Maricaulis maris: one gene and its partner. The protein of the gene in region 1 interacts with the protein of each later gene in a pairwise test. Links are inferred from orthologs where the notes say so. Each region holds a gene or a part of one and is shown in the gene's direction. Other genes may lie near its edges. The genes, in order: trkA and ptsN.

Region 1 (3,252 bases):
GCTGATCCATGAGAGCTCGCCCCGGGCGCAGTCGGACTTCGTTGCCGTCAGTGCGCCGGGCATGTCGCCGGAAGGCGTCGAGGAAGAGTTGTTCGGGCGCGAGAACGAGGATGGCAGCGTCAAGCATGTCGGCCTGCTCGAACGCGCGCATGGCGGCACGCTCTATCTCGACGAAATCGCTGATATGCCCAAGGACACGCAGACCAAGCTGCTGCGCCTGCTGGTCGAGCAACGGTTCCGGCGGATCGGCGGCGCCGCCGACGTTCAGGTCAATGTGCGCGTCATCTCCTCGACCGCTCAGGACCTTGCCGGTCGGATCCAGGGCGGGCTGTTCCGCGAGGACCTCTATCACCGCCTCGCGGTTGTCCCGGTCCAGGTCCCGCCGCTGGCCGACCGCCGCGAGGATATTCCCTCGCTGGTCGCGCACTTTGTCGATCGGCTGACAGCGTCGGCCGGGCTTCCGCGACGGCGCTTCGGCGATGACGTGATGGCAGCCCTGCAGGCGCATGGCTGGCCGGGCAATGTGCGTCAGTTGCGCAATAATATCGAGCGGCTCCTCATTTTGGCGACCGGCTCGCTGGATGAGCCGATCACCCTCGACTCGCTGCCCTCGGAAGTCGTGACGCGCGAGAACCAGGATGTCGGGTTTGACGCGGAGAAGATGATCGCCTTGTCTCTGCGCGAAGCGCGGGAGAATTTCGAGCGCGAGTATCTCAAGGCCCAGATCGACCGCTTTGGCGGCAATATTTCACGCACGGCAGCCTTCATCGGCATGGAGCGCTCGGCCTTGCATCGGAAACTCAAATCGCTCGGGGTTGGCAGCGTGCAACGCGAAGGCGCGGCCTAGCGCCGAACGGATGGATCTGACATGAAAGCGATTGTCTGCGGAGCAGGGCAGGTTGGCGTCGGGATTGCCCGCGCCCTTGCCCGCGAGGGAAATGCGGTGACCGTCGTCGACTGGTCGACCGAGCTGGTCGACAATGTCGTCACCGATCTGGACGTGCAGGGTGTTGTCGGCCACGGCTCGCACCCTGATGTGCTCGAACGGGCCGGCGCGCGGCAGGCTGACCTGATCGTTGCGGTGACGCACTCGGACGAGACCAACATGGTGGCCTGCCAGGTCGCCCACTCGCTCTTCCACACGCCGATGCGGATCGCGCGGGTTCGGGCCCAGAACTATCTCGACCCGGCCTGGGGCGACCTGTTCTCGACCGGCAACATGCCGGTTGATGTGGTGATTTCGCCCGAGCTCGAGGTCGGTCGGGCCATTCTCCAGCGGGTGGAAACACCGGGCGCATTCAACACCGCGGTCTTCTCCGGCGGACGGGTGCAGCTGCTCGGCCTGCGCCTGGACGAGAACTCGCCGGTGGCCGGCTCCACGACCGAGCAGGTAATGGAGCTCTTCCCGGACCTGCGTCTGGCCGTGGTCGGGGTGCAGCGCGAACAAACGCTTTTCATTCCCAAACTACATGACCCGCTGCTCGCCGGGGATGACGTCTATGTCGTCACCGAAAGCCGCCAGGTCCGTCGCATCCTCGATATCTTCGGACGCAGCTCGGAACAGATCCGCCGTGTGGTGGTGGTCGGGGCCGGCAATATCGGCGTCTATGTCGCCCGGGCGCTGGAACGCGCCGGCGGGGTCAAGGTCCGCCTGATCGAAGCCGACAAGTCGCGGGCCGAAGCGGCAGCCGAGAGCCTGAAGAAGACCGTTGTCCTGCACGGTGACGGGCTTGATGCCAAGCTGATGCGTGAAGCCGGCGTCAGCGAGGCCGAGCTCGTGGTCTGTGTGACCAATGACGACAAGGTCAACATGCTGTCTGCGGTCATGGCCAAGCGGGAAGGGGCCGAGCGCGCCCTGTCGCTGATCAATGACCGGGCCTTCGAAAACCTGCGCGACGCGCTCGGTATCGACGTCCTGATTGATCCGCGGGCGACCACGGTTTCGACCATCCTCCAGCATATCCGCCGCGGACGCATTACCGGGCTGCAAAGTCTGGGCGGCGGGCAGGCGGAAGCGCTGGAAGGCGTCGCGCTGTCGACCTCGCCGCTGGTCGGCAAGACGCTGGACGAGCTGGAATTGCCCGATGGTGTGGCGCTCGGCGCCGTGGTTCGCGGGGACAAGGTCATCCTGCCCTGTGATGACGGCCGGATCCGCGAGAATGATCGCGTTCTGCTGTTCTGCAACACCGCGCTGATCCCCAAGGTCGAGCACCTCTTCCGCGTCAGCCTCGAATATTTCTGATCGATGACGCCTGTCGCCTTCCTCCGGCCGCTGGGTGCGCTCTGGGTTCTCCTGGCCGGCGTAGCGCTGTTTGCGGCCTTCGTTGCGGTCGCCATCGGCGAGCCGCATCTGGCACCACTGTTTGCGACCACAGCACTGATTGCCTTCATCCCGGGTGTCTTCATCCTCGCCGCGACCCGCGGCATGCGCTCGAAGGCGAGTGCTCTGGACGCGCTGGGACTGGCCCTCCTGTCCTGGATCACGGCGCCCGCGATGGCCGCGCTACCGTTCTGGCTGACCGGGTATTTCGATCCCCTGGACGCCGTGTTCGAGGCTTATTCCGCGGTCACCACAACCGGTGCGACCCTGCTGCCGGCCGATGACCTGCCGCGCTCGCTGATCTTCTGGCGGGCGATCCTCGCCTGGCTCGGGGGCTATGCGACGCTTCTGCTTGCCATCGGCATCTTCGCAGCCCTCGACCGGGATGTGCCCGCGATCCGCAAGTCCGCTCTCCTGACCCTTCGGTCCGACGACGTGTTCTCGCACCTTCCGGTCGCGGCGCGCCGTGTCGGCATGATCTATGCCGTCATGACCTCGGTGATCTGGCTCGGCCTGCTGTTCGCTGGCAACGGCTTGTTTGCATCCACTGTGCTGGCCATGAGTGCGATTTCGACCAGCGGTTACACGGTCACCGACGGCGGTCTGCTGGCGACTATAGGCCCGGTCTCGACCGGCTGGATCGTGATCGGCTGTCTCGTCGGATCACTCAATATCGCCCTGTTCTGGGATGTCATCCGTGACCGCTCCGTGCTGCGGGATCCCGACATTCTCGGGATCGGCGCGCTGGTGATCGGGCTTGGCGGCTTCTTCATCCTGGCGCGCCCCGGCACCCCGTTCTCCGACCTCATGGACGCGGCCTTCATCGTGTCGACCAGCGGATTTTCCGCCGGTGGCGGGGTGATCCCCGCTCTGGCCGCCTCGATTTTTGTCGCCCTGATCGGCGGTTCGGCAGCGTCGACGACCGGCGGCAT
Region 2 (3,247 bases), 1.3 Mb from region 1 along the record:
ATCCGAGACCGACAAGACCTTCATCACCGAGTGCTCACAAAACGCTTCGTGGCTGGTGAAAAGCCTCGACCAGCGCGCCCGCACCATCCTCAAGGTCGCGAGTGAAATCGTGCGTCAGCAGGACATGTTCCTGGCGCATGGCGTCGCTTATCTGCGCCCGCTCAACCTGAAAACCGTGGCGGACGCGATCGGCATGCACGAATCAACCGTCAGCCGGGTCACCTCCAACAAATATGTCGCGACACCGCGCGGCATGTTCGAGCTGAAATATTTCTTCACCTCCGCGATTCCGTCAGCCGGAGGCGGGGAGGCCCACTCCGCCGAGGCTGTCCGCCATCGGATCAAATCCATGATCGGTCAGGAATCGGCCGACGGCGTATTATCTGATGACAGTCTCGTTGAACAATTACGGGATGAAGGGATTGAAATCGCCCGCCGGACTGTGGCCAAATACCGGGAGGCGCTCAACATCCCCTCCTCGGTCCAGCGCCGTCGTATGCTGAAACGCGCTGGCTAGGGATCGCTTGTAGGAGCGCCCCGGCGGAGATCCTCCGCCGAGTACGCGGTCCGCTGGCATCCGGAGAACAATCATTGACTCCTCCCGCGGCCCGCGACTAGGTTCCGCCCGCTTTCCAAGAAGAGGCGGAACTGCACGTCAACGCCTCACGGGCCGGTGAATGGCCGGCGGGAAGGAGCGCATGCATATACAGGTGGTCAGTAAGGGCATCGACGTCAGCGGCGCGCTGCGAGAACAGATCCTCGAGCGCGTGGAAGACGGGGTTGCCAAATATTTCAACCGTCCGGGTGAAGCCTATGTGTCGGTCTCACGCGAAGGCGCAGGCTTTCGTGTCGAGTGTTCGGTGCATTTGCCCTCGGGCGTGATGCTGCAGGCCCACGGCGATGCCGCGGATGCCTACAAGGCAGCGGAAGACATGATGGAGCGCCTGGAGAAGCGCCTCCGCCGCTACAAGCGGAAGCTGAAGAACCACCATAATGACAACAAGGCCGAACTTCCGGCCGAGAGCCTTCCCATTGTCGTTCTCAAAGGCATGCGCGACACGCATGTTGATGATGACGACGATGATGAGGATGATACCCACGGGGCCCCCTCCAATGGCGCCCCGGAGCCGATCGTGATCGCGGAACAGGTCGGAGAAGTCCGGACCCTGACCGTGGGCATGGCGTCACTGGAACTGGATGCGGCCGATTCGCCCTTCCTCCTGTTCCGCAACGCCGCCAATGGCGGTCTCAACATCGTCTACCGCAGACCGGACGGCCATATCGGATGGCTCAACCCGGCAGCGGCAGACCGCAAAGAGCCAGCCTAGGAGCAATCGGTTCGAAAATGGCGTTAGCGGATTTGATACCCAGTGCGGGTGTGAGCATCGACCTGGGCGCGTCCAGCCGGAAACAGGCCCTCCAGGCCATGTCCGAGCTGGCCGCCAGTCTGACCGGGCAAGCAGCCCGGACGGTCTTTGATGCCGTGCTCCAGCGCGAACGCCTCGGCTCAACCGGGGTCGGACAAGGTGTCGCCATCCCTCATGCCCGCCTGAGCGGGATGAATGAGGTGGTCGGCATTTTTGCCCGACTCCGTACGCCGGTTGATTTCGAATCGATCGACGGCCGCCCGGCCGACCTCATCTTCATGCTGCTGGCGCCGGAGAATGCCGGTGCCGAGCACCTCAAGGCGCTGGCCCGCGTGTCGCGCCTGCTGCGCCGTGAGGATGTGCGACAGCGCCTGCGCGCGGCACCCAATGCCGACGCCGTCTACGCCGTCCTGGCCGGCGAGCCAGCCTCTGACGCCGCCTGAACACGCCGCTCATCACCGGTTCAGCCTCGCCATGATCTTCTGACGCTCCAGACAGTCAGGAGACCGGGCATGCTGCGTGTATGTCTACTGGCCGGACTGGTCGCGCTCACGGGCGCGCCGGTATCGGCTCAGCCCCCCACCCCCAGCCTTCGCGAACAGGCCGAAACCGGCGATGTCGAGGCGGCCTACGCCTATGGCTATTCATTGAGCTTTCCCGAGGAAGGCGAACCCGACACGGTGACCAGCCTCTACTGGCTCGCCCGGGCTGCCGATGAGGACTATCCCCCCGCCAATTACATGCTCGGCGTGCTCTATCGTGACGGTTTCGGCGTTGATCCCGACATCGACCGGGCCCGCGCCTTTTTCGAGCTGGCCTGGCAAGCGGGTGACCCGGTCGCCGGGCACGATCTCGCTGAGCTTATGCTCTACGAGTATGACAATGAACGTGAGGCGGCCATCACGCTCCTGGAACGCCTGCTGGCCGACCCCGAGATCGGGCCGCTGGCCAGCCTGACCCTGGCCGAAACCCTGATGTTTGACAGTGAGTCCGAAGAAGACGCCATTCGGTCCGTGATGCTGGCGCGCGCCGCGCTGGATCAACAGCCAGATCTTGGCCGCGCGCACTACCTGATCGGGATCGGCGCCGCGGAAGGTTTTGGCGGGCCGGTCAACCACGAGGCAGCCCGGACTGCCTGGGAAGCCGGCGCCGAGGCTGGCGATTCACTGGCTCTGATGGCGCTCGCCGACAGCTGGCTGGACCCCGAATGGGGCGAGCCCGACCCGGTTGAAGCCCTCGCCCTGTATCAGCTCGCGGAGGAGATCGGCGATACAGATACAACCGAGGCGACCACGACGCTCACGGCGTCTCTTGCACCGGACGCCCTGCAACGGGCGGCATCCCGTCGCGAAGCCTGGATGACCCGGATGGGTTGGGATCTCGCCGCCGACTAGACGCCGTTGACGCCTACACACGCTGTGGTGATAGTCAGCGGCTCTGCAGCCGGGAGCCACCATGTTTCGTCTTTTCCTTTGTGCCGTCAGCCTTGTGATTGCCGGGCTGGGACCGTCTGGCGGGGCTCTGGCTGCGACACCGCCCCCGGATGCTGTCGATGCCACAGACACCGACACCGCGTTCGAGGTTGCCCTGGATCGCTACATAGCCCTGATCGAGGCAGAGCCGATTGACCCCGTCGAGGCGGCGCGTCTGCGTGAAGAAGTGGCTTATCTCGCCGATGGCGGCCACGGTCCGGCCCTCAACCTGCTGGCCATCATCACAGAACAGGGTGTCGACCGCCCCGCCAATCCGCAGGCGGCCTACGCGCTATATCGGCTCGCAGCACAGGCGGGCAGTCCCGACGCGGCGATCAATCTCGCAGTACGCGACATCGGGTCCGACGATGCGGCCGCCCAAGCCGCGGGAATCGCCAGTCTGGACGC

What was found.
Region 2: the proteins of trkA (region 1) and ptsN interact in binary tests that used the Escherichia coli proteins (3 or more experiments, as listed by UniProt). The link is inferred for Maricaulis maris from one-to-one orthologs.

Annotation. Positions count from the first base shown.
Region 1 is NZ_AP027270.1:1,464,918-1,468,169, reverse strand. What follows is about bases 121-3,055. They hold trkA (Trk system potassium transporter TrkA), read left to right. Parts: upstream 121-868; coding sequence 869-2,242; downstream 2,243-3,055. Other genes in these bases: AAA969_RS06865 (TrkH family potassium uptake protein), read left to right, coding at 2,246-3,055; AAA969_RS06875 (sigma-54-dependent transcriptional regulator), read left to right, coding at 121-847. In the rest of the region: more of AAA969_RS06875, read left to right, coding at 1-120; more of AAA969_RS06865, read left to right, coding at 3,056-3,252. UniProt on the Escherichia coli protein: Part of the constitutive potassium transport systems TrkG and TrkH. May regulate the transport activity of TrkG and TrkH systems. Binds to NAD(+) and NADH.
Region 2 is NZ_AP027270.1:148,662-151,908, reverse strand. The notes cover bases 148-3,077. They hold ptsN (PTS IIA-like nitrogen regulatory protein PtsN), read left to right. Parts: upstream 148-1,345; coding sequence 1,346-1,810; downstream 1,811-3,077. Other genes in these bases: AAA969_RS00755 (tetratricopeptide repeat protein), read left to right, coding at 2,823-3,077; AAA969_RS00760 (tetratricopeptide repeat protein), read left to right, coding at 1,880-2,761; hpf (ribosome hibernation-promoting factor, HPF/YfiA family), read left to right, coding at 699-1,328; rpoN (RNA polymerase factor sigma-54), read left to right, coding at 148-517. In the rest of the region: more of rpoN, read left to right, coding at 1-147; more of AAA969_RS00755, read left to right, coding at 3,078-3,247. UniProt on the Escherichia coli protein: Seems to have a role in regulating nitrogen assimilation.